DNA from 3 places in the Brevibacillus schisleri genome. Region 3 is predicted to be linked to each of the others. Evidence: riboswitches for the same ligand, from Rfam matches in the RefSeq annotation. Region 3 holds a riboswitch; each other region holds the start of a gene.
What was found. A riboswitch is a leader RNA that binds a small molecule or an ion and turns the genes downstream of it on or off. The one in region 3 is predicted to bind S-adenosylmethionine.
Positions count from the first base shown of each region.

Region 1 (10,395 bases), 5.0 Mb from region 3:
TGCTGATGTGTTTATCGTATACGCGAAAATTGATGGCGAGAAATTTACTGCCTTTATCGTTGAGCGCACATTCCCAGGTGTTTCGTTTGGACCGGAAGAGAAGAAGATGGGAATCAAATGCTCCTCGACACGCACGGTCATTTTGCAAGATGTACCTGTGCCGGTAAATAATCTGCTCGGAGAGCCTGGAAGAGGTCACGTGATCGCGTTCAACATCTTGAACGTAGGTCGTTACAAGCTCGCGGTGGGCGCAGTCGGCTCCTCGAAAAAAGCGGTGGAACTCGCGACGAACTACGCAAAAGAGCGCAAGCAGTTCAAAACGCCAATCGCCAACTTTCCTTTAATCAAAAACAAACTGGCAAACATGGCAGTGAAAACGTATGCGGCTGAAAGCTCCGTCTATCGCACAGTGGGTCTGTTCGATACAGCGCTGACTCGCTTGGGTGAAAAAGCGGATGATGGCGCAGAGGTTGCGAAGGCGATTGCTGATTATGCGATCGAATGCTCGATCAATAAAGTATTTGCCACTGAGGTTTTGGATTACTGCGTGGACGAAGGCGTGCAAATCCACGGTGGATATGGCTTTATGTCCGAGTATGAGATCGAGAACATGTACCGTGACTCGCGGATTAACCGCATTTTCGAAGGAACGAACGAAATCAATCGCATGCTCATTCCGGATACGCTCGTGAAAAAGGCGATGAAAGGTGAATTGCCGCTCTTGCAAGCAGCAAGCAGTCTGCAAGCAGAGCTGATGAGCTATTATCCAGAAGAGATTGAGGATGCACCCCTGGCTATGGAGAAGCATCTGATCAACATCACGCGCAAAATCATTTTGATGGTGGCTGGCTCTGCGTTGATGAAATACCAACAGGAAATGTCCAAAGAACAGGAACTCTTGGCATTCGCGGCTGACATGCTGATCGAGCTGTACGCAATGGATAGCATCGTGAAGCGGACAGAGAAAGCAATGGCGGCAAATGGCATCGAAGCTGAGCAGCAAAAGCTGGAAATGACCGCTGTCTATGTACATGAGGCATTCGATCATATCGAAGGCTGGGCGAAGGAAGCATTGGCGGCGATGGAAGAGGGCGACGAGCTTCGTCTGCGCCTGTCGATCTTGAAAAAGCTGACCCGCCGCACGCCGATCAACACAGTGGCACTCAAACGTTCGATTGCAGACCGCGTGATCGAAGCGGGGGCATATGTGGTGTAGTTCCAAACAGTAGATGGGAAAAGGAGCAAAGCATTGAGCTTTGCTCCTTTTGCATGTAACGCACGTTTTCATTCTTGCGGATATTTGCGATTTGCAAATGCTTTGGGATTTATTCGATTCAGCGGCAGAATGTGCCAAGCTCCATGCATATTTTGGGAAGCTCTCACGAACGCTAATGGAACATACTTCGGAAAAGGGCGGGAGCTGTAGCAGATGGCGATGAGAGGGTGGCTAAGAAGAAAAAAGACATCTGTCAAAGACAGGATAAGCCACTCGAGTGAGCCTATCCGTGTCCGTGAGATCAGTGAGCGATTAAGTGATAACCTTGCGGAGTTGAATGCAATATTTACGCTGACACCCGATTTGGTCATTCGGACGTTTGCGTGCCAGCATATAGAGGGCATGGTTACACTCGTCTACCTGAATGGCTTGGTTGACAAAAACTCGATTAACAATAATGTGCTTCGTCCGCTTTTGTCACACCCAGAGGGTGAGAAATCGAGTATTTTGGACCTGTTATCTGTCGGAAAGGTATCCGTTGTCTACGACTTTCGGAAAGTAGAAACCGAAATTTTGCTTGGGAGTAGTCTTTTGTTTATTGAGGGTCGAAAAGAAGTGCTTGTGATTCAAACGAATGGATGGCCACAGCGGGCGATAGAAGATCCACAGTTGGAGGCTGCGCTAAAGGGAGGACACCAAGGGTTTGTCGAAACGGACTCGATGAACATTGCCCTCATTCGCCGCTATATTCCCAACCGTGAATTAAAAATAAAAGAAATATGGTTGGGAGAACGAGGCCTTACAAAGCTCTCAATCATGTACTTGGCTGATGTGGCGAATCCGGAAGTATTACAGGAGCTGGAAGATCGGCTCAAGATGATCAAGGTTGACTCGATTCTTAATGCGTCTGAACTGGAGGAGTATATCGAGGATAATCCTTACTCGCTGTTTCCGCAGTTTTTGACCTCAGAGAGGCCGGATACAGTCGCCTCTCACATCTTGCAAGGGAAGATTGCTGTCGTTGTCGATCGTTCTCCAAGCGTATTAATCGGACCGGCTACTTTCGTTTCCTTTTTTCAAAACGTTGACGATTACGGTACGCGTTGGCCTGTTGCCACGTTTATTCGCTTGCTTCGATATTTAGCTTTTTTGATTGCTACTTTTTTACCCGCGATTTATATTGCGTTAATTTCATTCAATTATGAGGTTATCCCACTCGATTTGATTTTGTCAGTCGGAGAGTCCCGCGAAAAGGTTCCATTCCCACCCTTGTTAGAGGCATTTATTATGGAGCTCACTCTGGAAATGCTCCGGGAATCGGGAATTCGCCTGCCAGCGCCTATTGGGCAAACAGTCGGTATCGTAGGGGGTATCGTGATTGGTCAAGCGGTCGTACAAGCGGGGATTGTGAGCAATATTATGGTGATTGTCGTTGCATTTACAGCGATCTCATCCTTTATTATTCCGAACTACGATATGGCCTCGGCAGTCAGGCTTATTCGATTTCTCATGATGATCCTCGCTGCGATGTTTGGTTTTGTAGGTATTATTGTCGGGCTGATGGCATTGATCGGCCATTTGATTACGCTGGAATCATTAGGTGTTCCTTATGGAAGTCCTCTTGCCCCTGTGCGCTTCGGGGACTGGAAAGATTTGTTTATCCGCCTGCCACTGTGGAAAATGAAAGAGCGTCCCCTGTCAGCCCATACGATTGAAGAGGAAAGACAAGGCAATAATCGGCCAAGGGAGGACGGGTGATGAAAAAGTATACGTACAACCAATTGAGCGTCCTTCAGTACATTCTCCTCATTCATGGGGCACAAGTAGGGATCGGCGTATTGACGATTCCCAGAGATTTGGCGGAGAAGGCGAGCACCGACGGATGGATATCGCTTTTGATCGGATGGCTTGCGGCAATGCTAGTCAGTCTCGTCATCACGAACATGATGAAGCAGTACCCGGAGAAGACGATCATCGATATATTCCCATTGATCCTGGGCAAGTGGCTCGGTCGTGTCGCTATTGTTCTCATGTTCATTTATTGCGGGGTTGCAGCGTTCGTTTTGCTGATAAATGCCACGGGAATCATAAATGTTTGGCTCCTGTCTCAGACACCCGCCTATGTCGTCGTGTTCCTTTTTACGTTGCCAACTTATTTTGTTCTCCAGGGAGGGGTTCGCGCCATAGGAAGGTACGCCGAGCTCGTATTCTATCTTACGCTTTGGATACCTTTTGTTCTCACGACGGCTTATCGAGAGGTTCATTGGCTAAACTTGCTGCCAGTGATCAAGGAGGGCTGGCACCCGATATGGGAAGCGAGCAAATCCACCGTACTCTCCTTTCTTGGATTTGAGTTTGGTTATTTTGCCTACCCTTTCCTTCAAAGAAAGCAATATGCGTCTCTTGGCATTGTCATTGCGAATACATTGACGTTGTTCGTGTATCTGTCTGTCGTTGTCGTTTCTTTTGCATACTTTAGCCCCGATGAAATCACGCAGTATACATGGCCTACGCTCAATTTATGGAAAGCCATTGAGTTCCGCTTCTTAGAACGTGTCGATATTCTTTTTCTCTCTACTTATATGTTTATATTGTCAACGACTGCATTGCCGTACATCTATTTCTGTGTCTTTTCATCCAGTCAGTTATTCGGCATGAAGGATCACCGCAAGCATTTGCGCCTGTTCCTTCTTCTGGTTCCAGTGGCGCTATGGTTTTATACGCCATCCTTTATTGATCTGAAGAAATCGATACAAATTTGGAACTTTGCAGGCTTGGTATTTGCTTATGCACTTCCTTTATTGGCTTGGGGGCCGATCAGGCTATCGAAACGAGCAGAAGGGGGGAAAAAAGCATGAGGGCATTTGCTCAAGTACTATTATTGAGCTTGCTGGTAACCATGTTGGCAGGTTGCAAGGATCAAATCAATTTGGAGGATGCTACTTTATCGCTGATGGTCGGAATTGATTTGAACGAAAAAAACGAGCTTCTCTTTTATATCTCAAGCCCGGTGTTCAATCGGGAGGCAAAGGAAAAATCTGAGGAATACGGCATTCGGTCATCTACGATTAGAGAGTCAAGAATGGGCTTTGATGAGCGAGTAACAGGCTTGACCCAAGCAGGCAAAATTCAGGTGCTCGTGTTTGGGAAAAAGCTACTGGCTCACCCGGACTGGTTTCGGTTGCTGGATGTCGTTTTTCGGGATGCAAAGTTCAGTGTCAACGCCCGCGTGGCTATGCTTGATGGTCCGTTGCATGAGTTGTTTGATTATAAACCAAAGGACAAACCTCGTCTGTCCATTCATGTAACAACGCTAATTGACACAGCCAATAAAAGAAATCTGACGGTAAAGACGAGGGCACAGGAGCTCCATCGGCAAATGTATGAAAAAGGGATGACACCTAGCTTGACTGAGTTGAAGAAAGAAAAGCGGGCGGTTAAGGTAATGGGGACGGCTTTGTTAAAAGAAAATGGAACGTACGCAAGCTCGATAGAACCGCGGGATACGATTCTTTTGCAAACGCTGCTCTATGAAAAACAAGGGGAATTGTCCGTCACCATCCCGATTAAAGAGCCGAACGATCAAAAACAAATTACGAAAGACAGGATCAGCTTTTTTATCAAGGGCGTCCAAAAAAAAGTAAAAACATCCTATCAGAACGGTCGGTTTCATTTTGACGTTCATTTCAGGTTGCGAGTATCCATATCAGAGCGTATGTTTCCGTACGACATGCAAAAGGACTACAAAAAGATGGAGCGAATGATCGGCGACGAGTTACAGAAGGATTACATGAAGTTAATCAAGAAATGCCAGGAAATCGGTGTAGACCCGTTTGGGTTCGGTCTCTATGCGCGGGCCTATGAATATAAGGAGTACAAAAAGGTAGAGGACGATTGGACAAAGGCATTTTCTAATGCCAAAGTTGAAATCAAGTCAGACATATCGATTAAGGGAAATGGCGTCGTAAAGTGAAAGGTGAAAGACAAAACCCCCTGGCAATCAGTAAATGCCAAGGGGGTTCGTTATTAATAGATCGCTTCCCAGCCAGCAGGAGTGACGAACAGGCGAATCGCCTTGATTTTGCGGTCGTCCATCAGGGTGAAGTAGTGGCGGTAGTTCGGTGGTACGGAGATCAGATCGCCTGGCTCCAGCTCGACGTCAAAGTAGCGACCGTCTTTGCCCTTGATAGCGAAAATACCGTGACCATCGACGCAGAAGCGGCACTCATCATCGGTGTGGTGATGCTCGCCCTTGAATTTCACCAACAGCTCGTCGAGGTTAGGTGTTTTGTCAGAGAGGACGATAATGTCCGCTGTCAAGTAACCGCGACGTTGGCTGATCGCATCGATTTCCGGCTTAAAGGTGTCGAGAATCTCTTGTTTTTCCTCGTCTGTCGGGCTGTAGTTATCACGGTGCTTTGGATCAAGGCGATCCACGCCCCATTTTTCGTAAATGATCTCTTGGGTATCCAGGAAGGAGACAACTTCCTCGGGTGCGGAGATGTACTCATTGTTGTCGTGAAAACGAATTTGTGCCATCGTTTATTCCTCCTTAATTGGTGGTTGTAGTGGACACGACTGCTTGGCGCAATTGCAGCCAGCGGGCGTGATACTCGAATAGGAATTCAAAAGCTTCCAAGTGGCGCTTGGCCTCGAAGTCATTGCCGCCCCACGTGTAGATACCGTGGTTACGGATGAGTACGCCGGGAACTTCTGGTGAAATCACTTTTTCAATGGCGGCAGCCAAGGTCGGAATATCGGCAAAGTTCTCAACAATCGGAACAGTAATGCGCGCGTTTTCTTCCCAGATTCCGAGTCCCTTGATCAGCTCTTGTCCTTGAATGGAGAAAGCGCGTTGTCCAAAGTACAGCTCGGAAATGAGATTATTCCATACGGTATGGACGTGGAAGCAAGCCCCTGCCTTCGGAAACGTTTTGTAGACGACAGCGTGGATGAGCGTTTCCGCGGACGGCTTGAGAGCAGTTTCATCCACCGGACGCGAGTCTTGATCCACGACCAGATAATCTTCAGGGGACAGCTTGGTTTTGTCTTTGCCGCTTGCCGTTACAGCAAATTGCAAGGGAGCGTTTTGTATTTTAATAGAGAGATTGCCACTGGTGCCGGGAAACCAGTCCCGGCGGGCAAATGTCAGCTTGGCGTCATCCAGACGGCGAAAGGCATCCAGACGTTGTTCGAGTGTTGCAGTCATGAATTAGACGACCTCCTGTTGGACTTGCTGTAAAATGCGAATCACATCGTGGAATGTGGCAAACTTGCTATGCGGCAATTGCATCTCTTCCGCCTTGTCAGCGAGGAAGGAACGGGCAATCACATAATCAGCGATCTTGGCCCCAGCCAAATCAGTGATGGAGTCGCCGATGACAATGCGGAAATGGGTTGCTGGATCGTAACGGCGGATGATGGTCGTCTTGCACATGCCACAGCCGTTCGTGCAATGTTCATCGCAAGCGTTTGGCCACGTAATGGTGATGCGCTCTCCGCTGAAATCACTGCCATTGCAGTAGATCGGTACATCGGTAAGATCGAAGGGTGCCAGGATAGGCTCCAGGAAAAAGTCGATGCCGCCACTCGTAATCAACAGCTCGATGCCTTCTTCTCGGCAATAGCTCACGAATTCAGAAAATCCCGGGCGAATGGTCGCTTCATGGACAATAAAATCAATAATGTCCTGGCGCAAGGAGGAGGGCAAGAGTTGAAACAGCTTGCCGACTCCTTCCTGAACGCTTATTTTTTGCGAAAGGATTTGCTCCGTCAAGGCTTCCCACTCAGGGGGAGCGAACTTGCGAACAATCGCTACAATGTTGTCTTTTTCGGTAATCGTTCCGTCGAAATCGCAGAACAGGACGAGCTTCTTACTCATCGCGCGCCACCCCACTTTTCCAGGGCGACCGCCAGTTCTTGTGATTCCGAGGCGGCTTCTTCCACTGTTCGGCCTGCGGTGACTGCATCAATCGCGGCAACGAATGCTTTCGCTCCGGCGGTTGCTCCACCGGGATGACCGTGGATTCCGCCCCCTGCATTGACGATTTGATCGAGTCCGAAGTCTTGATAAAGCTGTGGAACCAGCCCCGGATGAATGCCGGCAGACGGAACCGGGAAGGAACGGCGTACACCATTCAGTGGATCTGTCAAATGCTTCGCGAGCTGCAACGCTTCTGTTTTGTCCAAAGCGACATTGCCATATGGGGATGGGAAGAGCACCAAATCTGCCCCAGCTACACGCATCAACGTACCGAGTAGGAGCGGGGGGGCGATGCCGTAGTCAGGTGATGGATAGTAGGCGCCTGCCAATGCTGGATGCGCCATGATTGGTACGTGTACGTCAGGATCGGCTGCCAAACGGTGCAGGGCATCGAAGCCAAAGGCCAGCACGTTGAACAAGAGGCAATCAGCACCCGCTTCTACTGCACGCTTCGCTTTTTCGTTCAGCTCATGCACAGGTCCGGTCAGGTTGGCTGCATAGAGGACGGGCTTGCCAGTTTCGGCTTCGGTCTCTTGTGCGATCTGCTTGAACGCTTTGATTCGTTCGATAAAAGGAGCACGGTCATCTGCAAAGAAGATTTCGTCATCTTTCACGAGATCGACTCCGCCCAAGGCTTGTGCTCGGAATTGCGTCTTCAGATCGTCGAAAGGAAGACCTAGGCACGATTTGAAAATGCTCATCAAGAGCGGACGGTTATGTGCCCCTAAACGTTCGCGCAGACCATCAATGCCGAACTTCGGTCCAGGAAAAGCCTGAAGGAATGATTCAGGGAAAACGATGTCGATGAGCTTGATTTTGCCATCCATCGATAGTTTGCCGAATATTCCGGTTAACAAGGATGGAATGTCTGCTGTAAAATTGCGAGTCGGATAGCTAACGGTAATCAGACCGCGTGTTTCTCCGTTTTCCAGTGTCGCAATTGGTGTCGCGCTCACGGCTTCACCGAGATACGGCGCTAGCTCAGCTTGCTTGGCAAGCGGCAGGTCCGTCCAGGAACCGACTGTCATGCCGACAGCAATGGCTTGCGCTTTTTTGTTCAAGTCTTTTGCTTGGGTGAGATAGGTGACGAGGATACGTTGTTCACTCATGGTACGTCAAATCCTCCTTGAATTAATAAAAAAAGCCTCCCCATTGAGCGGGGAGGCGGTTGTCGACTATGAAAGCGTCTCGTCTCCTCTCATCTCTCGGGTCAGTAGCCGAAACGAGCCCGAAAATGCTCAATCTCGACTCTTATCCGTTGGAATTAGCACCGTTTCGCTATCCAAGGTACGCAATTATGAGCGTACGAATCATGGTATAGCGCCGGTTGCCGGGCATCATAGGGCCAGTCCCTCAGCCAGCTCGCGATAAGAGTTATTCGTTTCCCCCATGATATGACGTTCATTGTCAGGAGTCAATCTTTGTTTTTGCAGAGAATGTGCAGGAGATTATTAGAAAAATGAGACGAAGATGAAACTTTTTTACAATTCCTTCGTGGTAATGGGTGAAAGGGTGTGAACGGCTTGGGAAAGTAGGTCTGGAGGATGTGTACCAGCTGCATGTAAACGATATTTACCGCTATCTTTTCCGGCTGACACGAGATGAGAGGCTGGCAGAGGATTTGACACAGGAAACCTTTTGTCGCGCCTTCTCTTCCTTGGACGACTACCGTGGGGAAAAAGTACGGCCCTGGCTGTTCAAGGTGGCCTATCACGCTTTCGTGGACGGTTATCGCAAGAAGACGAAACAACGATTTGCGTTTGTGGAAGCCCTGCCACAGCGACGTGATCAATCGGCGGTTGATCCGGCAGAGCATGTCGTGAACAAAGAGCTGTGGGAAGTGGCCCATAACTACTTGGGGCAACTTCCGGAAAAGCAGAAACAGGTCATTTTGTTGTCTGCCATGCAGTTTTCCTACGCGGAAATGGCAGAGGTGCTCGGTATCGATCTGGCAGACGTCAAGCGTTCCTTGTTTCGGGGACGACAAAAGATGCGGCAGTTGTGGAGGGAGGAAATCCGGTGATGAACAAGGATGAGAATCATCGCGAGCAAAGGTTGCTTGCTTATTTGCGTGGGGAAATGGCGGAAGAAGATTCGAAACAATTCGAGGAGGAGATAGCCGCTGACGAAGAGTACGCACAGCGGTTGGAAAGGCTGTTGTTGGGGGCAGAACCAGAAGCGGACAACGCGAAAACCAAACAGTCTGAAACACTGTCAGCTGAAAAACAGCGTGCCATTGTTCGCCGGGGGAAATGGAAAAATCGGTTGTCCAACGCAGGATTCACCATAGGGCTTCCCTTTCTGGCCGGTGTTGTGTTGCTGATTCTGAATGGCTGGGTGGGGTCGCTGATGCATGAAGATCTGTTCCGCGTTGCAAAGTCGATGGTCAATTTTACTCAACCAGGTGTCAGTGTAGGCGGTAGTGGTTCGAAGGTCGGATTGCTGTACGGCAATATCAGCATGGAGCTTCGCGAGAGAGTCGGGTCGGAAGATAAGAATGCAGGGCGATTTGAAAGTACAAATGTGCTGTGGAACGTAAATGCTGGGCCGCAATGGACGAATGGAGTCAGGGAGCAGAAGCTGTATTTCCGTTATCCGACAGAAGGGGAAAAGGAGGATACGATGTCTTTCACTTCACCTGCCTGGACAACGATGGAGAAGCTGCCAGAGGGGACCGTTTCTCAGCTCGCGATTTCCTTCGATCACTTCTTGACGTATCAGGAGTACTATGAACTGGTTTCCCGCCATGTTACTTCTTCGGGACAAGATACAGTTTGGTTTGCGGTAGACACAGGGGTGGAGCGCAAGCAAGCAGAAGAAGAGGGCAATCGATTTCTCGGTCCCGGGTACGTGTGGGGATTTGCGCAACATGAACTGGATTACGGAGGTGCGCCCATTCGGGTAAACGGGGAAGGGGACAGAAGAATGTCCGCCTACTTGGAAGAGATGAAGTACTTATCTGAGCAAGAAGATCTGGCTCGCGATATCGGCAGATCTTTGCTGTTTCGTAGCGACCCTCAGATAACCGAACGATTCAACTACATGCAGCAAAACGGAGTGCGAATCTACGGCGCCGTCCTCACCGGACCTACGAAAGAACTGCTGAAGCTCAAGGCCGAAAAGTCAATAACGGCAGCGCTTTTAGGCAAGGTAGACTGGTGGAATTGGGATCGCCCTGCGGCATCAGGAACACATT
Region 1 is NZ_JBVNDM010000001.1:5,515,908-5,526,302, reverse strand. Features, by position in the region: gene ACUUHJ_RS26280 (acyl-CoA dehydrogenase family protein) at 1-1,216, shown strand, start outside; gene ACUUHJ_RS26275 (spore germination protein) at 1,430-2,974, shown strand; gene ACUUHJ_RS26270 (GerAB/ArcD/ProY family transporter) at 2,974-4,074, shown strand; gene ACUUHJ_RS26265 (Ger(x)C family spore germination protein) at 4,071-5,189, shown strand; gene ACUUHJ_RS26260 (1,2-dihydroxy-3-keto-5-methylthiopentene dioxygenase) at 5,243-5,755, opposite strand; gene ACUUHJ_RS26255 (methylthioribulose 1-phosphate dehydratase) at 5,769-6,425, opposite strand; gene ACUUHJ_RS26250 (2-hydroxy-3-keto-5-methylthiopentenyl-1-phosphate phosphatase) at 6,429-7,097, opposite strand; gene ACUUHJ_RS26245 (2,3-diketo-5-methylthiopentyl-1-phosphate enolase) at 7,094-8,308, opposite strand; SAM riboswitch class I at 8,395-8,573, opposite strand; gene ACUUHJ_RS26240 (sigma-70 family RNA polymerase sigma factor) at 8,704-9,222, shown strand; gene ACUUHJ_RS26235 (anti-sigma factor) at 9,222-10,395, shown strand, end outside.
Region 1: another riboswitch for S-adenosylmethionine. It lies ahead of ACUUHJ_RS26245 (2,3-diketo-5-methylthiopentyl-1-phosphate enolase); the one in region 3 lies ahead of ACUUHJ_RS02750 (homocysteine synthase).

Region 2 (10,395 bases), 5.6 Mb from region 3:
CGGAGTGTACGATACACATATCCCTCATCATCATGAATCGAGAGCATAATCACACGAGTAGAAGGGCTTACCGAAATCACATTTTCTGCAGCAGAAACGCCATTTATGTTTGGCATGTTAATATCCATCAACAAGACATCCGGCTTGTGCTCTTCCGCCAATACTGTGGCTTCTCCTCCGTCCGCACCTTCCCCGACGACCTTGAAATCTTCTTCCATTTCCAATATTCGCTTTACGCCTTCGCGAAATAATTGATGGTCATCCACAATCACAATGCGGAGTTCTTGCTGTCTCTTATCCATGGTTCATCCCCCAGTACTTATTTACGTATCACGTCACAATTTTATCGGTATTTGGAATATAACCTTGGTTCCCTCTCCCGGAGCGGATTGCAGCTCGACACTGCCCTCTAAGAGCTGTACACGCTCACGCATTCCCAAGAGTCCAAAAGAGTTGCCATTCGCCATGCGTTTTTCCAGATCGAATCCGACCCCATCGTCTTTGACGACAAGGCTTAACGAATCTTGTACAAATTCCAGCTTCACTTGTACGGTCGTAGCGCCTGCGTGCTTCTCCACATTGTTCAGACATTCCTGAACCAAACGGAAGATTGCCGCCTTTACAGAACTGCGCAAAGGAGGCTCCACACCGAATACTACCAGATCGATGGAAGACTGAATACGGTCTTCGCATGTTTGAATATATTTTTGCAAGGTAGGTACTAGCCCTAAGTCATCTAATGCCATCGGACGCAAATCAAAAATAATACGTCGAACATCCGCCAAGCTCAAGCGTACCATTTCCTTCAGCTCGTGGAGTTCCATTTGCGCTTCCAAAATGCGTTCGTTCTTCAGCATGCGTTCTACTATTTCCGAACGCAGTACGACATTCGCCATCGATTGAGCTGGCCCATCGTGAATCTCGCGCGCGACACGCTTGCGCTCTTCTTCCTGAGCCTGGATTACCTTTAAGCCCATCAACTGATGCTGCTTAGCCGATTCCAGTGCCTCGCCTATCTTGCTTAAGTCACCCGTCAAGTAACCAAGCACGACGCCCATTTGAGAAACCAGCTTTTCTGCTCGGACGATCGTTTCTTCCAAGGTACGCAGTTGACGCTCCAAATCATTTCTTCTGCGCTTCAAATTGTTTTCCCGCTCACGGTAAATGGACAGTTCTACCTGAATACGGCTCGCCTCTTCATACGCAACCCGAATGTCTTCCTCCGTGTACATATGAAAATTACGACTGACCAAGACGAGCTTGTTGCGCGATTTGCGATACGCGAGTTCAAGCGCATCGACTTTTTGAATCACTTTGGAAATCTCTTGTCGAAGTTCATGTAAATCAAACTTCAATGAGTTACCTTGCTGTCTGGCGTTTTCAGCTATATCAAATATTTGGGTTTTACTCGTTTCTACGGTTTCAATCGTTCGCTTGATCACCCCGTCCAGCACGCTGATGTCTATCGCTTTGTTCATGATTGCTCTCCTTCAAACTCATTTTTAGCCTTCGTGAACAACTGTTGGAGGTGCTCTTCTTCTACGTCTCGCAGTCCCATGTCATTGCGTGGAATAGCAAACGGATCTGTTCCCTGTTTTACGAATCCACGATTAGATGTAAACACATAGCGGTAGCCAGCTTCACGAGCTGTCTCCAGTACAATTGGACTTGTGTATCCAAACGGCAACGAGATGACTTCGATCTCTTGCTTCATCCAATCGCTTAAGCTGACGCGAGATATACGAAAATCCACAAAGAGGCGGTCCCTGTACTCTTTTTCGTCCTCTAAACGATGCAAGTCCTTCAGATAGACCGGAGCTGTTTCTGGGCCAAGATCGCCCCACTCATTTCTTTCTTCCTCTTCATGCAGACTGTACGTATGGGACCCGATTGTAACCAGTCCCGATTGAATCATTTCGTTAACTTGTTGACGCGTAAGTGGTGGCGTCATATTCTCCCGTTTTCGGTCAGCTACATCTCTTAAGCGCCCCGCAATCGCGAAGTTCACTGAAGGGTAGCCGTATGTACGTAAGATCGGAAATGCTTCTTTGTAGTAACTCTCATACCCATCGTCAAACGTAATCAAAACAGCATTCTCAGTCGGTAAGGTACCCGTCTCCATAAATCGCAGGAACTCCTCCAGCGAAATCGGATTCAGGTCATTATCATGCAAAAATTTCATGTGTCGGGCAAATTGATCAGGAGCTATGACATACCGCTGATTCGATTGATCCGTGACATGATGGTACGTCAAAACAACAACCTGATTGTTATACCACTTTTTCGTTTGAACCACTGCTTCTTCTGTTGGTGTGACGTTTGGCTCAGCATTTTTTGTCTCACTTATGCTTATAGACGTATCCACTTGGGGAAAAGGTTGCACTTCTTGTTTATTCTTTTTTTCCAGAAAAGATTCGCCTAAGAACCCAATAGCCACTATAAAAAACAAAAAAGTAAGAAACACGATCAGGAAGAGCCTTCTGTTCGGCAAAAAAACCCCTCCTCTACTTCCTCACTAGGAGATTCGACACAGTCATACAAATTCCTGTGCAACAATTGACCCAATAATTGGATGACTCTGCTCCTAAAAGAAAAAGAGCCCAGTAGCAACACCAGGCTCTTTTTATGTCTTTCGATTATTAGAGTTGAGCAGCCTCTTGCTTCAGAACTTCTGCTTTGTCTGTTTGCTCCCAAGGAACATTCAGGTCATTGCGTCCGAAGTGGCCATATGCAGCTGTTTGTTTGTAGATAGGACGACGCAGGTCGAGCTGCTTGATGATACCAGCAGGACGCAGGTCGAAGTGTTTGCGAACCAATTTCACCAGAGCTTCTTCGGAAATGGTACCTGTGCCGAATGTATCTACTGCGATGGAAACTGGTTGTGCTACACCAATTGCGTAAGCAACTTGTACTTCGCATTTGTCTGCGAGGCCAGCAGCCACGATGTTTTTCGCTACATAACGAGCCGCGTAAGCACCGGAACGGTCAACTTTCGTCGGATCTTTACCGGAGAACGCACCACCGCCATGACGAGCATAACCGCCGTAAGTATCTACGATGATTTTGCGGCCAGTCAAGCCAGCATCCCCTTGTGGTCCGCCAATTACGAAACGGCCAGTTGGGTTGATGAAGTATTTGGTTTCAGCGTCCAACAGTTCAGCTGGAACAACTGGTTTGATTACGTGTTCAACCAGATCTTGCTTGATTTGCTCCAAAGTTGTTTCAGGAGCATGTTGGGTAGAAATAACGATTGTATCGATACGAACTGGTTTGTCGCCATCGTACTCAACAGTTACTTGTGTTTTTCCGTCAGGACGGAGGTAAGCAAGTGTTCCGTTTTTACGTACTTCAGTCAGACGACGAGCCAATTGGTGAGACATGCTGATTGGAAGTGGCATCAGTTCAGGTGTTTCATTGCAAGCAAAACCAAACATCAAACCTTGGTCACCAGCACCAATTGCTTCGATCTCAGCATCAGTCATTTTGCCTTCGCGCGCTTCCAATGCTTGGTCTACACCAAGTGCAATGTCAGCGGACTGCTCGCCAATTGCAGTAATAACACCGCAAGTGTCAGCGTCAAAACCGAATTTCGCACGGTCATAGCCGATTTCACGAATGGTTTCACGAACGAGCTTTTGGATATCCACATAAGTGTTTGTAGTGATTTCACCTGCTACGAGAACCAAACCAGTAGTTACGGAAGTTTCGCAAGCTACGCGAGCGTTTGGATCTTTGGACAGGATCGCATCCAAGATGGAGTCGGAAATTTGGTCACAAATTTTATCCGGATGTCCTTCAGTTACAGATTCGGATGTAAACAGACGACGACCTTTTTGCAAAGCCATGAGAAAATACCTCCTTTGACCTCATACAAATAGTGTGGTAGCCGAGTTAGGATTTTATCTACGTAAACGCAAATAAAAAACCTTTTCCAATTTTTAGGAGGAAAAGGTTTGAGCGTTTTTTGCTTCCTTCATCCTCTTATCGGCCAGAACAGATGTCCGTTCTGCTGGTTAGCACCGCTCTAGCTCGGTTGCCGGGCTTCATAGGGCCAGTCCCTCCGCCTGCTCTGGATAAGAGTATCCATTACGGATAATAGAATAATTGTTTTTTTCAGAGATGTCAATAGGAAAAATTTTACTTATAATTGATAGGCTTTGGAAAGTACCACCACTACCTCGGCGCGAGTTGCTCTTCCATTCGGTTTAAAGGAAGAACCGTACCCATTAACCCAATTTCTCGATGTCAAAGCCTCGATGGCAGGAGAAGCCCAGTGACTCGTTGGCACATCCCGATAATTCGAGGTACTGTGATTATACATCAACACATTACGTGCCCGGGCGATCATTACCGCCATCTCTGCACGCGATATCGGCTGATCCGGCTTCATTTCATTCTTCGGGTACCCTTTCAAAATTCCCAATTGATAAGCTACACCTAGGTTGTGATACGCCCAGTGCCGCTTTGGCATATCCCGGAAGGTCGTTTTTCCTGTGTAGGTAGTCGCTACCTTAGAACCGGTCGCACGCATCGATTTAAGCAGCATCGTCGCAAACTCCGCACGGGTCACTGCCTGGTTCGGCTTGAACGACGCATCATTAAACCCATTTACAATATCGCGAGAGCTAAGTCTGACGATCTCTGAGCGCGCCCAGTGGTCCGAAATATCGCGATAACCCGCTATCAATTTCTGCTGCGTCACCGTGAGCCGGTACGATTCATATTTGAACGAAGTACCACTATTAAGGCGAACATAATATTTTCCTGGCTGCAAACGCAAACCCATAATATCGTTTCCTCGCTTAGACAGCTCCGCTACCTCATTCGTCGAAGCAAGCGCATAGTTCATGTTTCGATCGCTGTAGAGCGCGAAACGAAAGCCGCTATCGACAGGAATGTACGGCGCTCGGAACGTCACATACGATTCACTATTCACAGTAAATTGGAACCAATCGGAATCGGTAGCTGTCGGTATCGTGCCTGACATCACTGTCCCACCGCTTAACGGAGACGCTGTTTGATAGGTGTCATTCGGCTCATTAAAATCTTTTTTTACTGGTGTGTATCCCAGATCTAACTGATACTCGCCATTCACCGCATTGCGATTGTACTCACTCACACGGATGTAATACTTGCCTGGTGACACTTCTTTTTGGACGCGCTCTGTCGGATTGTCTTTTGTTCCATTATCGTAAGTAGGGTCCCAGACAACCATCTTTTTACCGAGCTCTTGTTTACCGATACTCAGCAATAGATCGACACGCTTGTTATCAGGACTAACAGTGACATCCAAATGTCCATATTCACGAACATAGTAGGAGAACCAATCCTGATCCCCTTCATCGTGAAAATTGCCTGTTACACTGATTTCGTTGCCTACGAGCGGCCTTGCCGTCTCTTGCGTATCGTTCGGTTCGTTACGGTCCGGATTGATGGTAAACTTACTCGTCAGCACGTAGGTAAAAGCGTTGTTGACCCCTCCGTTACGCATTAACCGGATATTCATTTTCCCCGCTTTGACCGGGACAGTTATCGTATCCCCATTTCCGAAGTACTGTGTAATCGGCGGACGATTCTCTGGGTAAAAGGTAGCTGCCATCGCGGAAGAAATACCGGATGTCACTGACGCTGTAAAACTGACCTTCCCATCGTAAGGGATGTCCATCTTTAGCCAGTCTATCGTATCTTTTGGTCCCAAATTTCCACGTATCTGAGACTCGATCGGAAACGCCTTTGCTGAGTACGTCTGATTATTCGGTTCCAAAAAGTCATAGGATAAGGACGTCCGAACTGCCTTGTCGACATTTAACAACCCGTAGCCCGTTTTCCGGTCCCATCCCTTTTCCCCTAAGTCCGTAGCCGTTTGATAAAGCAATTGTCTTACATCAAATGGACTTAGTTTGGGATGACGAGCTAGTATGAGAGCCGCTGCACCCGCTACTTGTGGTGCGGCTGCTGAAGTACCGCTAAAGGAACCGTATTTCCCCCCTAGCTTGGTCGTATAAACATTGAAACCTGGCGCTACCAGGTTAAGCTCAGGTCCCGTATTGCTTTGATACAGCACTTCATTGTTACTCCTTACAGCCCCTACTGCTACCACCGTGGGATAAGCTGCCGGATAGGCCACTCGGCTACTCTCATTGCCACTCGCTGCAATCAGAACCGCTCCGCTTCTTTCCGCTCGTTGCACAGCATTCGCCAGTTCTTTGGAGTAGGACATACTGCTGAGAGACATCACAATGACTTTGGCACCACGATCCAAGGCAGTATTGATACCCTTAGCAAGAGTCTGCACCGTAGTATCTCCATTTTTGGCCAAAACTTTAATCGGCAAAATCTTGGCATTCCACAAAACACCGGATACACCAATACTGTTATTCCCGCTAGCAGCCAGTACACCAGTTACTTCTGTTCCATGTCCGTTATCGTCCTGGGCAGATCTCCCGGGATTGACCAGATTCACACCCGGCAGAAGATTGTCCTTCAAGTCAGGATGCTTATAATCCGCACCAGAGTCTAGGACCGCGATGATAATCTGTTCATTACTATTTACGACTGACCAGGCCTGGTGAGCTCTAATCTGACTCAAATGAAGCTGGTTACTTAAATAGTAGTCATTCGATGCTGGTGGTGCTGCAGCGTAGATTGTTTGGTTGTTTGCCATCAGTAGTGCGACACTTATCGCAGTCGCTACTGACATGTTCACTGATTTTTTCATGTAAAACAGTCCTTCCTTCTCTCCCCTGCAAAATCAGCAGTCTAAAAGGAATTCAGGTATTTATCTTCTCGTCCTAGCATAGCGGATGAAAAGGGAGACATGCAACCCTGATTAGCCAATATTTGGAACGTTAGAAAAGTACAAAACCCTTTTCACCATGGGCAAAAAGGGTTTTCTCCTTACTGTAACAAACCTTTATTGTCTTCCACTTCAGGTGCTACCTGAGCTTTTTCTTTTTTTCTTTGCTGAGCTTTTGGAATAAAAGCAGTAACTTCCGCCAGATTTACCTCTTCCTTTTTAATGGAGGAGAACGGAATATCAAATGCCCATATACGATGGCTATTTGCTTCTACCTTCATGTTTTCCAGGGTAAAGTGTACACGTGCTACGGTATCGCCATCCTTATCATGAACGATAATCGGCACTTCAGTAAACTCCAGACGTTTTGCCAGACCGTTACGGAAAGCAACGATGACTTTCAGGCCGTTATCTTCACCTGGCTTGATGTCGAGGACTTGCAAGTCTACTTCTCCCTCTACAATCGGAGCCTTTTCTGCTGCCTGCTGCATGTATTGCTTGGATTCATCTGCACTCAGACCCAGATTAAAGTTTTGATTCTCTTCGACTTCGTGCTTTTCCGGCTTGATAAAGGCCAGCTTCAATGGAACCTCTTGTTCAGGAATACGGTCGAACTCATCCCAGCGGAACATGAATTCCATCGGACGGCTGGACATTTCCATCACTGGACCAGATGTAATCAGATCAAAAGTCTTTCTCGCGACTTCCTCTCCATCCTCCGTCACCAAAGACAACGGAAGCTTTTGCAGCAAAATACTGCGGTCAGTCGCATTGCGAACGTAGGTAAGAACCAAGAAACCATCATTGGTAACCTGCGTAAAGAAAGGAATGATACCTACTTCGTTACGAACAACCGGAGGCATTTCATCATGCGCGTATTGCAAGAGCTCATGCTCGGCTTCGTCCAATTGATCATCCCACGGACCGTTCAGCACCAAAAACAATTCCTTGGATTCCACACGGTTCGCAGATTGCTGCGGATTCTCTAATCCGGATACACCCAAATAAAACTCTCTATGAAGATTCTCATGAATATCTTCGCGTACTTGCTCCAAGCTCTCCTTGGAACCAAACCAATTTTCCAATAACCAACTCATAAGTCAACCTCCTCTTTCCCAACCTCAAAAGTATTGCGCCCTATTCTACCTCAAGCGTCCATCTTTTCAGGTCGGCATCAGGCTTTTTCACTAAATTTGGCGGGAATACAATCATCCACGGACGGCTGTAACCCGGCTTCACATTAATGCTGCTTGCGTCGAGTACACCTGTTGCTACCAGATCACCATTAGCATCAGCAATCGTCAGTTTTATTTCATCTGGACGGTAATCATGGGCCATCCCATTGCGGAAGAGCATCGCTGCTACCAAATGTCCTTCCTTTGTCATTCCGATGTCGAAGCCTGTAACCTGTACGGTATTAATCGGAATCATTGGCAAAGACTGCGTCAACGCTTCTAAACGATCCTTTTGGCGATCGGTCATGCGGCTTTCCATTTCAGGATCGAGCTCCAGATTACGCGGCCATACATGCGAATTTCTACCAGCCTTCATAACCACTTTCCAGCGGTTAAAGGTGAAGTTTTCATGCAGATAGCTCTCTTCCGGGAACAATACCTCCCATGGACGGCTGGTATGCGGTGGAATTGCGCCCATATCTGACAAATCCACCTTGATCCTTGCAAACGCATTATCATCAAGATAAATCGCTAACCCAACGTTTTTGATCCGCACTGGCTTATTTGTCGAGTTACGGAAGAACATCGCTACAGTCATGCCATTTGGCTGGGGAATCATACTGAAACCCGTTACGCTAATCATGCCTTTACGCATCTCTGGCAATTCTTCTTGCAAAAAGCGAAGCGTATACTTTTTCTCGGAATCCAGCTCGCTCTCCCAAATCGGGCTCAGGGACAATTCCGTACGAATTTTTTCAACTCCACCTACAGACTCTTCCTGTTGCTCGCTGCTTTCCATTTCGACCTCGGTGTTTTTCAATTCAGCGACATCGATAGCAGACTCTTCTTGAATATCTTTTTTCAGATCCTGTTGATCCTTACCTAAAAAATTCTTCATAAAGGAAAACATAGGCTACCTCCTCAAACGTCCGGACACGAACGAAGCTTCTCTTATCATGATAAACTTTTTTGACTAGCCCATGCAAATTTGCTCTCTTGCATTAAGCTCCTTGGGGAACGCTCACTTTCCAACGGGACAAGTCAAGCTCTTCCTTTTGAATGCTCTCAGGTGGGAAAATAAACAGCCACGGCTTGCTCGTATTTGCATTTACAGTCAGGCTTCCTAGTTCAAACAGACCTTCTGCCACTTTATCCCCACTTGCGTCATAGAGCGCCAGCGGCAACTTTTCGATGGACAGTGACTGAGTAGAGCCATTCCGAATTAAAAGCATCGCATTCAGGGCACCATTTTCTGTTCGACGAATCTGCACGCTCTGTATATTTACTTCTCCCTCATTTAGAGCAGGGAGTTTCTTCGCTAGTTCAATTAAGGACGTTTTTTGCTCATCAGTCAGCGCCTTAATCCAGGATTCCTCCAGTTCCAGCTGCTGTGGAAGAACCATTTTCTTCTCCGCCATTTCAAAAGCGATCTTCCAGTTCACGAGAAGAACTTCAACCTGTAAAAAGTGCTCTCTCGCAAATACAAACGACCACGGTCTTGCAGAACGCGGCGGAATTTCTCCGAGCTCACTCAAATCAAAAGATTGGCGGGTAAACAGCTCCTGATCCCCAAACAGTACCACCAGCGTCATCTCATTCAGGCTGATTGGACGGTCCGTGCTGTTCCGGACGAATGCTACCACTTCAATCCCATCGTCATGCGGAACGAGTGAAGTCCCTGCCAAGGAAATATTCCCTGGTTGCAACGGTTCCAGTTCCTGAGCCATAAAGGAGAGCGAGTATTTCTCTTGCGCCCCCAACTGCTTCTCCCACAATTCATGCAGCGAGAGTGTGGTGATGACGCCAGTTGAATCCTCATGTACCTGTTGCGCTTCCTGATGAGACTGTTCGGTATCAGCAGCGGAAAGAATCGATTCCTCCTGAACCTGCTCCCGCACCTCATTAGTTGTTGGTTTATTCCCCATTAAATTCTTCAAGAAGGATAACATATCGTCGCTCCCAACTTTTCTCTACATCTATATATAGTAACATTCGTCATCCACTATAGCATAGTGACATCCTTTTGCAACATAGAAAACTTGGCATTCCAAGCTGAAAACAAACGGTTTTTGCAACCTTTTCACAGTGCAATTCGTACTGTTAGTTATGTTAGGATACCCGTACGTAGCATGCGATGTCAAGGAATGGAAGGATGGGCGGTGGGACAAAAACGGAGAGCCTGGTTTGCTCACAGCCTCTAGGAGCGTTTCTTAGTCCGTCTATACTGTGCCAACGCCTTTGGGCGCTCACCTTGTCTTCGTTGCATATCTAATGAAGAAAAAATTTTCATGCTATCGAGATGCCAGAGATTTTGTGTATAACATTTCCATAATGAGTTAAAGTTTACAACGTTGTTTATTATTGATAAAATGTAAGGGTCTAAACAAATAACTTGGGGAATTTCTTTTTGGCCAACTGTCTTGT
Region 2 is NZ_JBVNDM010000001.1:6,087,681-6,098,075, forward strand. Features, by position in the region: gene ACUUHJ_RS28925 (response regulator) at 1-302, opposite strand, end outside; gene ACUUHJ_RS28930 (sensor histidine kinase) at 336-1,478, opposite strand; gene ACUUHJ_RS28935 (polysaccharide deacetylase family protein) at 1,475-2,491, opposite strand; gene metK (methionine adenosyltransferase) at 2,640-3,845, opposite strand; SAM riboswitch class I at 3,979-4,080, opposite strand; gene ACUUHJ_RS28945 (S8 family peptidase) at 4,142-6,718, opposite strand; gene ACUUHJ_RS28950 (SLAP domain-containing protein) at 6,898-7,893, opposite strand; gene ACUUHJ_RS28955 (SLAP domain-containing protein) at 7,934-8,881, opposite strand; gene ACUUHJ_RS28960 (accessory Sec system S-layer assembly protein) at 8,973-9,920, opposite strand.
Region 2: another riboswitch for S-adenosylmethionine. It lies ahead of metK (methionine adenosyltransferase); the one in region 3 lies ahead of ACUUHJ_RS02750 (homocysteine synthase).

Region 3 (10,395 bases):
GTAATGGCAATGTCTCGGATTGAACATCCGTCAGCCAGACTGTGCCTCGTTTGTTTGGGATGAGAGTCAAGGTGCGTGTGGCACTTTGCCGCATCGGCAGATCAAACCGCAGGCGAACGCTCGTCCGATGATTGAGGATTCGCACCTCGTCTGCACCTTCCACCGCGACATGCTCCGGCAGTGTGAAACGAAGCCAGGTAGCAGGTAAAGGCAGCCATGAACGATTGTGCAATTGAACTGTAATGTGCACGGGTGTCCCTGACAGGACGCGCGTTTGATCACTGGACCAATCGAGCGACACCCATTTGGACATGGACTTGGCCCACCAGTCTTGTGCAGCGGGGAGAAAAAAGAAAAAGCCCCCAAACAGAAAGAAAAACCAATGCCCGGAAAAAACGGCGAAGAGCAGTAAGACAAAACCGATTACGTGAAAGGTTTGCTTGGTGATCATAGCACTACACGCTTTCTTCGACGGGAGCGGGGACGCTGGTCAAGATTTGCTCCACGACTTCCTGCTCCGTCACGTGCAGCTCTGCTTCCATGGACAGGCGGATGCGGTGAGCTGTCAGACTTGGGAACACCACTTTTACATCATCCGGCAAGACATAAGTACGACCAGAAACGAACGCGTAAGCTTGGGCGGATCGCAACAGGGCGAGCATGGCGCGCGGACTGATGCCCACCTCAACCGAGCGATGCTGGCGAGTCGCTTCCGTCAGTTCGATGATATAGTCTTCCACCGGTTGGCTGACGTGAACAGTCGTAACCTCGCGTTGCAGAGCCGCAATTTGGTCGACAGTGATGACCGGCTCGACCGCCTCTAATGGGGAGCTGCTGCGGAACCTCCGCAAAATTTCTTTGGCATCCTCTCGTGTACCGTAGCCAAGAGACAGCTTGAAAAGGAAGCGGTCCAACTGTGCTTCCGGCAGCGGATAGGTCCCTTCCGATTCAATCGGATTTTGGGTAGCGATAACCAGCATGGTCGATGGGAGTGGCAGGGTAACGCCTTCAATCGTAACCTGGCGTTCCTCCATGCATTCCAGCAAACCGGATTGAGTCCTGGGAGTGGCCCGGTTGATTTCATCTGCAAGCAAGACATCCGCAAAAACAGGTCCCTTTCGAAGTTCGAATTCACTTGTTCGTTGATTGAATACGTGAAGACCGACGACATCGGATGGCAGTAGATCCGCAGTAAATTGCAGGCGGTTGTAAGAGCCGCCAATCGCTTGCGCCAATGTTTTGGCAAGCACGGTTTTTCCCATTCCGGGCAAGTCCTCCAGCAATACGTGACCACGGGCAAGCAAGGCCGTTACCAATAGGCGGATCTGACTTTCCTTGCCCACGATGACGCTGCTGATAGCATGCTGAAGGTTATCCAATGTCGGATGAGTCATGAAAATTCTCCTTTTCCCATTCAAAATTGAGGAGTCATACGGTTTTTATTATATATGGAATATCCTGTTAGTTACAAATTTTCGAAATAATAATCCCGTAAGCGCGGCGAGCACGATGACGGCCCCTACAGAGATGTAAAGAGGGCGAATCCCTACCTGATCGCTCAGCTGTCCGCCAAGCCAAATACCGACGGGCATCGTCGCACGCACGATGAGCAAGCGGACAGACAGTACACGCCCCATTAGCTCGGAAGGAACGTGAAGCTGATACAGGCTTGTGCTATGTACCTGGAAAAAGGGAGCAAACAGACCAGCCAGTAGTTCGATGGTGATGGCAAGCCAGATGTCATGGGTAAAGCCTATTGCAACAAAGCTCAAGCCACCTAGTACCAGTGACCCCAACATGATCAGGGGCTGTCCAGGGCTGCTACGGAAGCGAGGCACGAGCAATGAGCCGAAGAAATATCCCAACGGATAGCCAGCCAAAAACAAGCCTACATGAAACGAGGTGCCTTGCAGCTCGCCGGCTACAAAAGGCAGGTTTAGTACGAGTGTGACTCCGACAGCAAATTGGACGAGAGCCGAGTACAGACCGAGCCAGAGTAGAAGGGGCTTCTGCCAAAAAACCGCAAGACCAGCCTTAAACATGACGAACCACGATTGCTTCTTGTTGGCGGTATCCGCTGGGGCGAGTGGACAAAGAACCAGAAAAAAACCGCTGAGTGCATAGCTGATCGCGACCAATGCGAGTACGGACTCACCGCCGATACTCGCTACGAGAATCCCAGCCAATGGCGGACCTGTTATCAAGGCAATGCGCAGGACACTATCCAAGTAGGCATTGGCTTGGAGGAGCTGCTCTCTTTTGACCAGAGCTGGGAGGAGCGACTGGCTGGCTGGCACATACAGCGGTTGAACGAGACCGTTGATCAGGGCAGTGAAATACAGCGGCCAGAGCGATTCCGTCCCGGAAGTAATGACCGCAAAGGACAAACAAAAGGCAGCAGCTCGCATCCATTGAGAAAAAAGCATGACACGCTTTTTATCGAATCGGTCGATGTACGGTCCGGCTACCAACTGAATGGCGAGCGACGGCACGAAATACAGCAGCCACATCTGTCCGACCGCACCTTGTGAGCCTGTTGCCTGATAGATTAACCAGCTATTGGCGAGGGTACCGAGTGAGGCGCCGAGTTCTGAAATGAGCTGACCGAAAACAATCCAACGATAAGAACGCTGCTGCCAGACAGAGGCTTGTACAGCGGTTTGGCTCATGGGGTGCTCCTGTGCAGGAATTCATCCCATAACAGAGGAAGCTTGTCCAGCGTATGACGGCGGAGTCTGTAACGGGAGCCTGCTGTTTCCACGAGATGGGCAGACCGCAGCATGGATAGGTGATGGTGTACTGTCGATTTCGCCATTGAGAGTTGATCGGTTATCTCTTGCAGGCTCAGGTCATTTTCTGCGAGCATTTTGACCATGCGTAGCCTGTGCTCATCTCCGAGTGCTTTTAAGGCTTGCACCAGTGATGGGGGTGGCTGATAAGGATCTACAGCATCGTGCAAATTTTCGTCGGCAACAGGGTAATAAAAAATCTTCGTACCGACAGCATCGGCCTGTACGGTCCATGGGCGGTAGATCGCTTGCGGGATTAGCAGTACGCGTGCCACGGCAGGCTCTGGGAGGTAGCTCGATCCCGTTGCATACTCAACCAAGGCTTCGGGGTTGAGCTTTCCTAGCTTGTTTTGCTTTTGCGCCCAATCCCGTTCTAGCATGCGAACGATTTTTCCCTCATGTGGCTTGATGTGAGTGGTATACCAGCCTTCCATCAATCCGAGAATATGACTCCGCAGCACTTCTCCATCAACGGAAGTAATATGTTCGATATACGATTCAAAAAAGAGATGTGTGCTGCACGCTTCCTGTAAAACGGCGCAATCATCCTTGCTTCCTCGTGCAGCCTTCCGCCGTGCTTCCTGCCTATTTTCACCGAGATAAGGGAGGGCTTCGTATCGGAGCTGTTCGATTGAGAGCTCTCTGGCATACGAGAGAAAGGAATCCAGATCAGCGAAAGGGCAAAGGTCGAGCAGTTGCAAAAGCGTCTTCCACGTGTTGTGCTCCTTCGCATAGTCGACCTCTTGCCGTACAGAAGGTGATAGCTCGTCCAACAGTTGGCGCCAGTAGGCAGGAGGGTGTTCCATCGTGTGATGCAATTGGTCGTAGGTAGCGGCAGCGATTCCTAAGGCAGCTTCGAATAAAGGAGAATACGAGATCTCGACCCGATAGGTCGTTCGTTCACTGCCAATGTTCAAAATCTTCATGTGATCATCCTTCCAAAATTTGTACATGATTATGTATTTTATAAAAATCGAATTTAAAATTCAATATTTTTAGAGCGAAATGAGGAAAGGAAAAGAAGAATCACAAATCTCTATCCAAAGAGATTATGTGACTCTTCTTTCTGTAAAGGTAGGGTTAACCAACCGTGGATAATTGCAACGCACGCTGCAGTGCTTGTTCCAGATCAGAGAGGATATCGTCGATCGCTTCTGTGCCGACTGAGAGACGAATAAGTCCCGGAGTCACTCCGGCTGCTGCCTGCTCTTCTTCTGTCATCTGCTGATGTGTTGTGCTCGCTGGGTGAATGATGAGTGACTTGGAATCTCCGACATTTGCGAGATGGGAGAACAGCTTCACTGACTCGATCAATGTTTTTCCTGCCTCAACGCCACCGCGAATGCCAAAGGTCAGGATCGCGCCAGCCCCTTTTGGCAAATATTTTTGGGCCAATTCACGCTGGGAGTCTGACTCCAATCCCGGATAACTCACCCACTCTACCGCAGAGTGATTGGCGAGGAACTGGGCTACTGCCAAGGCGTTCTGGCTATGCCGCTCGATGCGCAGATGCAGAGTTTCTAATCCTTGCAGGAACAAGAAGGAGTTGATCGGAGCGACTGCTGCTCCGATATCGCGCTGGAGCTGGACACGTGCCTTGATAATATAGGCAAGCGGACCGACTGCTTCTGTATAGACGACGCCATGGTAGCTTGGATCTGGTGTAGTCAGACCTGGGAATTTTCCGTTGTTCCAGTCGAATTTTCCTGAGTCTACGATGATACCGCCAATTGCTGTTCCGTGGCCGCCGATGAATTTGGTGGTGGAGTGCACGACGATATCGGCCCCGTGCTCAAAAGGACGGCACAAAATCGGAGTCGCAAAGGTGTTGTCCACGATCAACGGCACACCATTCTCGTGAGCGATATTGGCGATCGCCTCGATATCAGCGACATCAATGCGCGGGTTGCCGATTGTCTCGCAAAACACGGCTTTTGTCTTTTCATTGATATAGGTCCGGAAATTTTCCGGATTGGATTGATCTGCAAAATGAACCTTGATACCGAGGCGGGGAAGAGTGTGGGCGAACAGGTTGTAGGTACCGCCGTAGAGGCTGCTGGAAGCGACAATCTCGTCACCCGCATGTGCAATATTTAAGATGGCGAATGTAATGGCAGCCTGCCCGGATGCGGTCGCGAGTGCACCAACACCACCTTCGAGCAGGGCAACACGCTTCTCAAATACATCCTGTGTGGGATTCATGATGCGTGTATAGATGTTCCCAAACTCTTTTAAGCCAAACAGGTTGGCTGCATGCTCCGTATCGCGGAAAACATAGGAGGTCGTCTGATAGATCGGAACAGCACGTGAGCCTGTTACAGGGTCAACCTCTTGCCCACCGTGTACCGCAAGTGTTTCTGGCTTCCATTGTTGTTGATCGGACATGTCCATCTCTCCTTTTACTATGGGAAATCGGCGAATAAAAAACGGAGCTTTCTCCTGAGAAGAAGAAGGCTCCGATCATGCACGGGCTTGTGTTCATCTCTCAGAATCACTGGATTCTGCAGGAATTGGCACCATGCAGCTAGTCTGCTGGTTGCCGGGCTTCGTAGGGCCTGTCCCTCCACCGCTCTTGATGAAAATAATTGTTGTCGTAATTGTATGAAAATAAAACCATGCTGTCAATGTGCAATATACAGTTATCAGGGAGGTTTTTGTGTATATATGAATGAAGGTGGTTTACTCATGCCATTAATTTGTAACGGTTTTGTCTCAAGCTGTTCACATCCCGTGGGGCTACTGTCGCAGTGAAATAGGAGATAATGGTAGAAAATAGGGAGCATGAATGCAGGGTGAAGCCAAGTGCTCTTCGCGTTAGAAAAGTAAAAAAGCGTGTGATATCATGGAGGTGGTTACAACTGATCTGATCGTACATATAGGAGGATAAATAGCGATGAGCCATGGAGTAAAGGAAATGACACCACAAGAGCTGTTGGAAAAGCTGGAAGCCAAAGAGGAACTGCAAGTCATTGATGTACGTGAAGTAGATGAGTGGAATGCAGGTCACATTAAAGAGGCAAAGCTGATCCCACTTGGCTTTTTGCCACATCGTATCGATGAGCTGGATAAGAACATTCCGATTGTGATGGTTTGCCGCAGTGGTGCCAGAAGCAATACAGCTACAGAGTATTTGAGTGCACAAGGGTATGACGTGGCGAATATGGTTGGCGGCATGCTCGCATGGCCAGGTGAAGTGGAACAATAAACGTGATAGAAACAGTGTGAATGCCTCCCGAGTGTAATCAGGAGGCATCACACATGGGACAAGCAGGGAGGAAGCAACCGATGAGTGAAGGAGCACAATTGCAGCAGGAATCTGCAATGAAGAAACATTGGTTTCCTGTGTTAGCCGGTATTATCATTTTAGCTATCGTCGGAGTATTTGGTTATAATTACATGACAAAAGAGAAGATCGAGGTGTTGAAGCCGATCGCGGACTTCACCTTGGACAATAGTGACGGAACAACCTATACATTTCATTCAAGTGCTGGCAAGGTACGACTGGTAGAGTTTATGTTTACCAAGTGCCCGGATATTTGTCCGGCGACTACGTTCAACATGGCCAAGCTGCAAGATCAGTTGAAGGAAAAAGGACTGTTCGGAGACAAAGTGGAGTTTGTTTCCATTTCCTTTGACCCTGATAACGATACACCGGAAGTCTTGCAGGACTATGCAGCCAAGTTCAAGGCAGATCAGAGTGGCTGGAAGTTCCTGCGCGGGGATGCTCAGGCTGTAGAGAAAGTGACGAAGGATTTTGGTCTGATGGTCATTAAGGAGCCAGATGGTTCCTATTCCCACACGGCTCGCATGTTCCTTGTGGATGGAGAGGGAAACATGCGTCGCGCGTACGGGATGGCAGCTAACATGGAACTGGAAGTCATGATGAAAGAGATGGTACAGCTCGCTGACTAGCGGGTCTCCTCATAGAAGATATTTACGACCTCTTCTGTTTGATTCACGAATTCAATATGAACGAGTAACGCCCACCTGCGATTGCTTTCTTGAAGCAAGAGCTTAAACGTCTCTTCTGACGTGGTGGGCGTTTTTTGTTTTCGTCCGACATGCAGGTAGTCCACAATTTGAGCGTTTGGATATCGCTTCATCGTTTCCTGCATCGCGAGCCTGCCCCATTTTGCATAGGGAGGTTGAGCATAGGTAGGGAACGGCTGAAAGATGAGCAGGAAAAGGACGGTGGAGAGAAGGGGCATCATGTTCCGATAGCGAAATAGGCGACGAACGGCTTGCACTTGCTATTCCCTCTCTTTTTCGAATGGTTTGCCATGTATTTTGAAGACTTTTCGGAATATCATTCGTAGAAAATAATGACAATGAAGTGCGGGGGGTATTCGATGCATTACTTGCTCATTCCCTTATTTGGCGTTCCTGTTTTGTTGGGGGTTCTTACGGCGATTTTTCAAAAGCCTCCTTTCTGGAGAAAATGGGGGCTGACGATTGCTTCAGCCGTATTGATTTACGGAGGCTGCTTTGCCGCGAATGTATATTGGCAAGTGAAGTATGGCATTCCGGTGTTACCTACGGAGTCTGATTTGGAGGTCTTTTTCTATTTTTGTATCCTGTTGGTGTTTGTTTGTATTCTCCTGTATATTGGCTTTTTGATCACGATGAGAAAACAGTTTTGGAAGATGAACCTCGTTTTTCTATGCACAGCTTTTGGTTTGTTTAGTTTTTTTGCCGCTGCCTTTTTAGGGATGGGTCCCTTTTTGAAGAAAGCGGAGTACGTGATCGTCGTACAAAAAGCAAAAGACCAGTGGAAAGAGGCGAAGATGGACAATGAGAAGCCTATTGATCTCGCCCTCGTATACAGCAGACAAGAGTGTACCAAAAATTGTGTCGGGTATCCGTATACAAGTCTCATCCTGGTACGAAATCAGTCGGACCAGCCGTTGGAGATCGATCTAAAGCTGCGATTGAAAAACAAAAGCGGCAACGTATTAAAAGAGATCGAGGCCATACCGTTACAGCTCTCTTCAGGAGAAATAACGGAGGTATGGACAGGCGATTCTTATGCGAAGCACGATTTCTGGGCGAGAGCTAGTGCTGTTACCGATGAACGAGTTGCCGATTTGGAGTATCAGTATTCGATTATTGACCGAAGATGAATGTGTGGAATAGACAAGACTGGGTGAAACGAACGTCTTACGTTGTGATATAATAAGAATGGCATGCTTGGTTCGGATTCCCATAATCATGCACGACGATGTTAGGAGGAAAGAGATTGAGCGACGTTAAGATTTTCGCGATGGGCGGCCTCGGCGAGATCGGAAAAAATATGTACTGCGTCGAGTATGAGGACGAAATCATCATCATTGACTGCGGGGTGAAATTCCCTGAGAATGAAATGTTCGGTATTGATCTGGTTATCCCGGATGTTTCCTATTTAGTGGACAACCAGCACAAGATCAAAGCACTTTTGTTAACGCACGGACATGAGGATCACATTGGTGCGATTCCTTATATTTTACGGCAAATCAAGGTGCCGATTTACGGTGGTCGTCTGACCCTGGGCTTGGTCAAGGCGAAGCTGGAAGAGCACCGTTTGCAAAATGAAGTGAAGCTGATTCCGATTTCGGAAGATACGGAAATTCCTTTTGCGAAGCTGAAGGCGACATTCTTCCGGACGAACCACAGTATTCCGGATTCTCTGGGAATTGTGCTCCATACACCAGAGGGAATGGTCATTCACACGGGTGACTTCAAGTTTGATATGACACCAGTCGGACAAACAACGGAGTACGGAAAAATTGCACGCTTTGGTGCGAGTGGCGACGTTTTGGCGCTTTTGTCTGATAGTACGAACAGTGAACGTCCTGGATTTACGATGTCAGAGAGATCGGTAGGGGAAGGAATTCTCGATGTGGTACGCAAAGCGCGTGGACGCATCATTCTGGCTACCTTCGCTTCCAACGTACATCGCCTGCAACAGGTGGTAGATGCTGCAGAGCAGTGCAATCGCAAAGTGGCGGTTATTGGCCGCAGTATGGAAAAGGTTTTCTTGATTGGACAAGAGCTGGGCTATATCCAGATGCCAGAGGGCATGCTGATTGATATTAAGCACATCGACAACTACGCGGACAACCAAGTGCTGATTATTTGCACAGGTAGTCAAGGTGAGCCGATGGCAGCGCTGACCCGGATTGCATCCGGTTCGCATCGTACGGTTTCCATTTATCCGGAAGATACGGTGATCATTTCTGCATCTCCGATTCCAGGAAATACGATCAACGTAAGCCGCACGATAGACAAGCTGTACCGCGCAGGTGCCAACGTGGTATTGAGTCACGAATTTGATATTCACGCATCGGGTCATGGCAGTAGCGAAGAGTTGAAGCTCATGCTCAACTTCATCCGTCCGAAATATTTCATCCCGATCCACGGGGAATACCGGATGCTCAAGACTCACTCCAAACTGGCCCAACAGGTTGGGATCGAGGAGAGCAACATCTTTATTATGGACAACGGCGAAGTGCTGAATTGCAACCGCGAAAAAGCGTGGCTCAGTAAAGTACAAGCAGGGATTGTACTCATTGATGGAAGTGGCATCGGCGACGTCGGCAATATCGTTCTGCGTGACCGCAAGCATTTGGCTGAGGATGGCTTGATGGTTGTGGTTGTCAGCCTCGATATGAAGAACTTCAAAATTTTGACGGGCCCAGATATCGTGAGCCGCGGCTTCGTTTACGTACGCGGTTCAGAATCCTTGATTCAGGAAGCGACACAGCTCGTTCGTGGGCGTCTGCAAGAAGCATTGGATAAGAAAATCAAGGAATGGTCTGAGCTGAAGTCACAGATTAATGAAGTGATCAAGCCGTTCATTTATGAAAAAACAGGCCGTAACCCGATGATTCTTACCATTTTGATGGAAGTGTAGCTTCTGCTTTCTCGGGTAGACGCAGTCGGGGTATAATAATAAGTAAGTTGAACTTCGTGATAAAAAGGAGAGTTGCCCAATGATGTCTTATGAAGCATATATGAGCCAAGTAATTCAACCAATGCGCGATGAGTTGACTCGCAACGGTTTTCAAGAGCTTCGCACTGCTGAAGAAGTAGAGCAAGCACTGCCAAATGCAAAAGGCCTGACACTTGTTGTCGTGAACTCGGTTTGTGGCTGCGCAGCAGGACTCGCTCGTCCAGCAGTTGTACATTCCTTGAATCACGCTACAAAACCGGATAACATCTTCACGGTATTCGCAGGTCAAGACAAGGAAGCGACAGCAAAAGCTCGTGAGTATTTCGAAGGCTATGCACCGTCTTCTCCATCCTTCGCGATCATGAAAGACGGCAAAATCATGACTATGATCGAGCGCCATCAAATCGAGAACAACGAACTGGCAACAATCGCTGGCTTGTTGACAAATGCTTACGACACTTACAAATAAGAAAGTACGAAACATCACGAGGCGCCCGGTAACGGGGCTGTTGACAAATTGCCGTAGAGATAGGGGTTTCTGGGAATCGTGTAGAAATCATTTCTATACGGTTCTTTTTATTTTGGAGGGCTATCTCATGATGGGAATCGATGGAGACAAACAGCACCAGTTTATGTTCTTAAATTTGGATGATCTTGTACCCGAGAATCATTTTTTAC
Region 3 is NZ_JBVNDM010000001.1:520,221-530,615, forward strand. Features, by position in the region: gene ACUUHJ_RS02730 (DUF58 domain-containing protein) at 1-451, opposite strand, end outside; gene ACUUHJ_RS02735 (AAA family ATPase) at 456-1,394, opposite strand; gene ACUUHJ_RS02740 (MFS transporter) at 1,443-2,669, opposite strand; gene ACUUHJ_RS02745 (ArsR/SmtB family transcription factor) at 2,666-3,715, opposite strand; gene ACUUHJ_RS02750 (homocysteine synthase) at 3,870-5,174, opposite strand; SAM riboswitch class I at 5,265-5,371, opposite strand; gene ACUUHJ_RS02755 (rhodanese-like domain-containing protein) at 5,683-5,994, shown strand; gene ACUUHJ_RS02760 (SCO family protein) at 6,048-6,701, shown strand; gene ACUUHJ_RS02765 (YqzG/YhdC family protein) at 6,698-7,036, opposite strand; gene ACUUHJ_RS02770 (hypothetical protein) at 7,139-7,909, shown strand; gene rnjA (ribonuclease J1) at 8,008-9,678, shown strand; gene ACUUHJ_RS02780 (BrxA/BrxB family bacilliredoxin) at 9,758-10,186, shown strand; gene ACUUHJ_RS02785 (IS1182 family transposase) at 10,314-10,395, shown strand, end outside.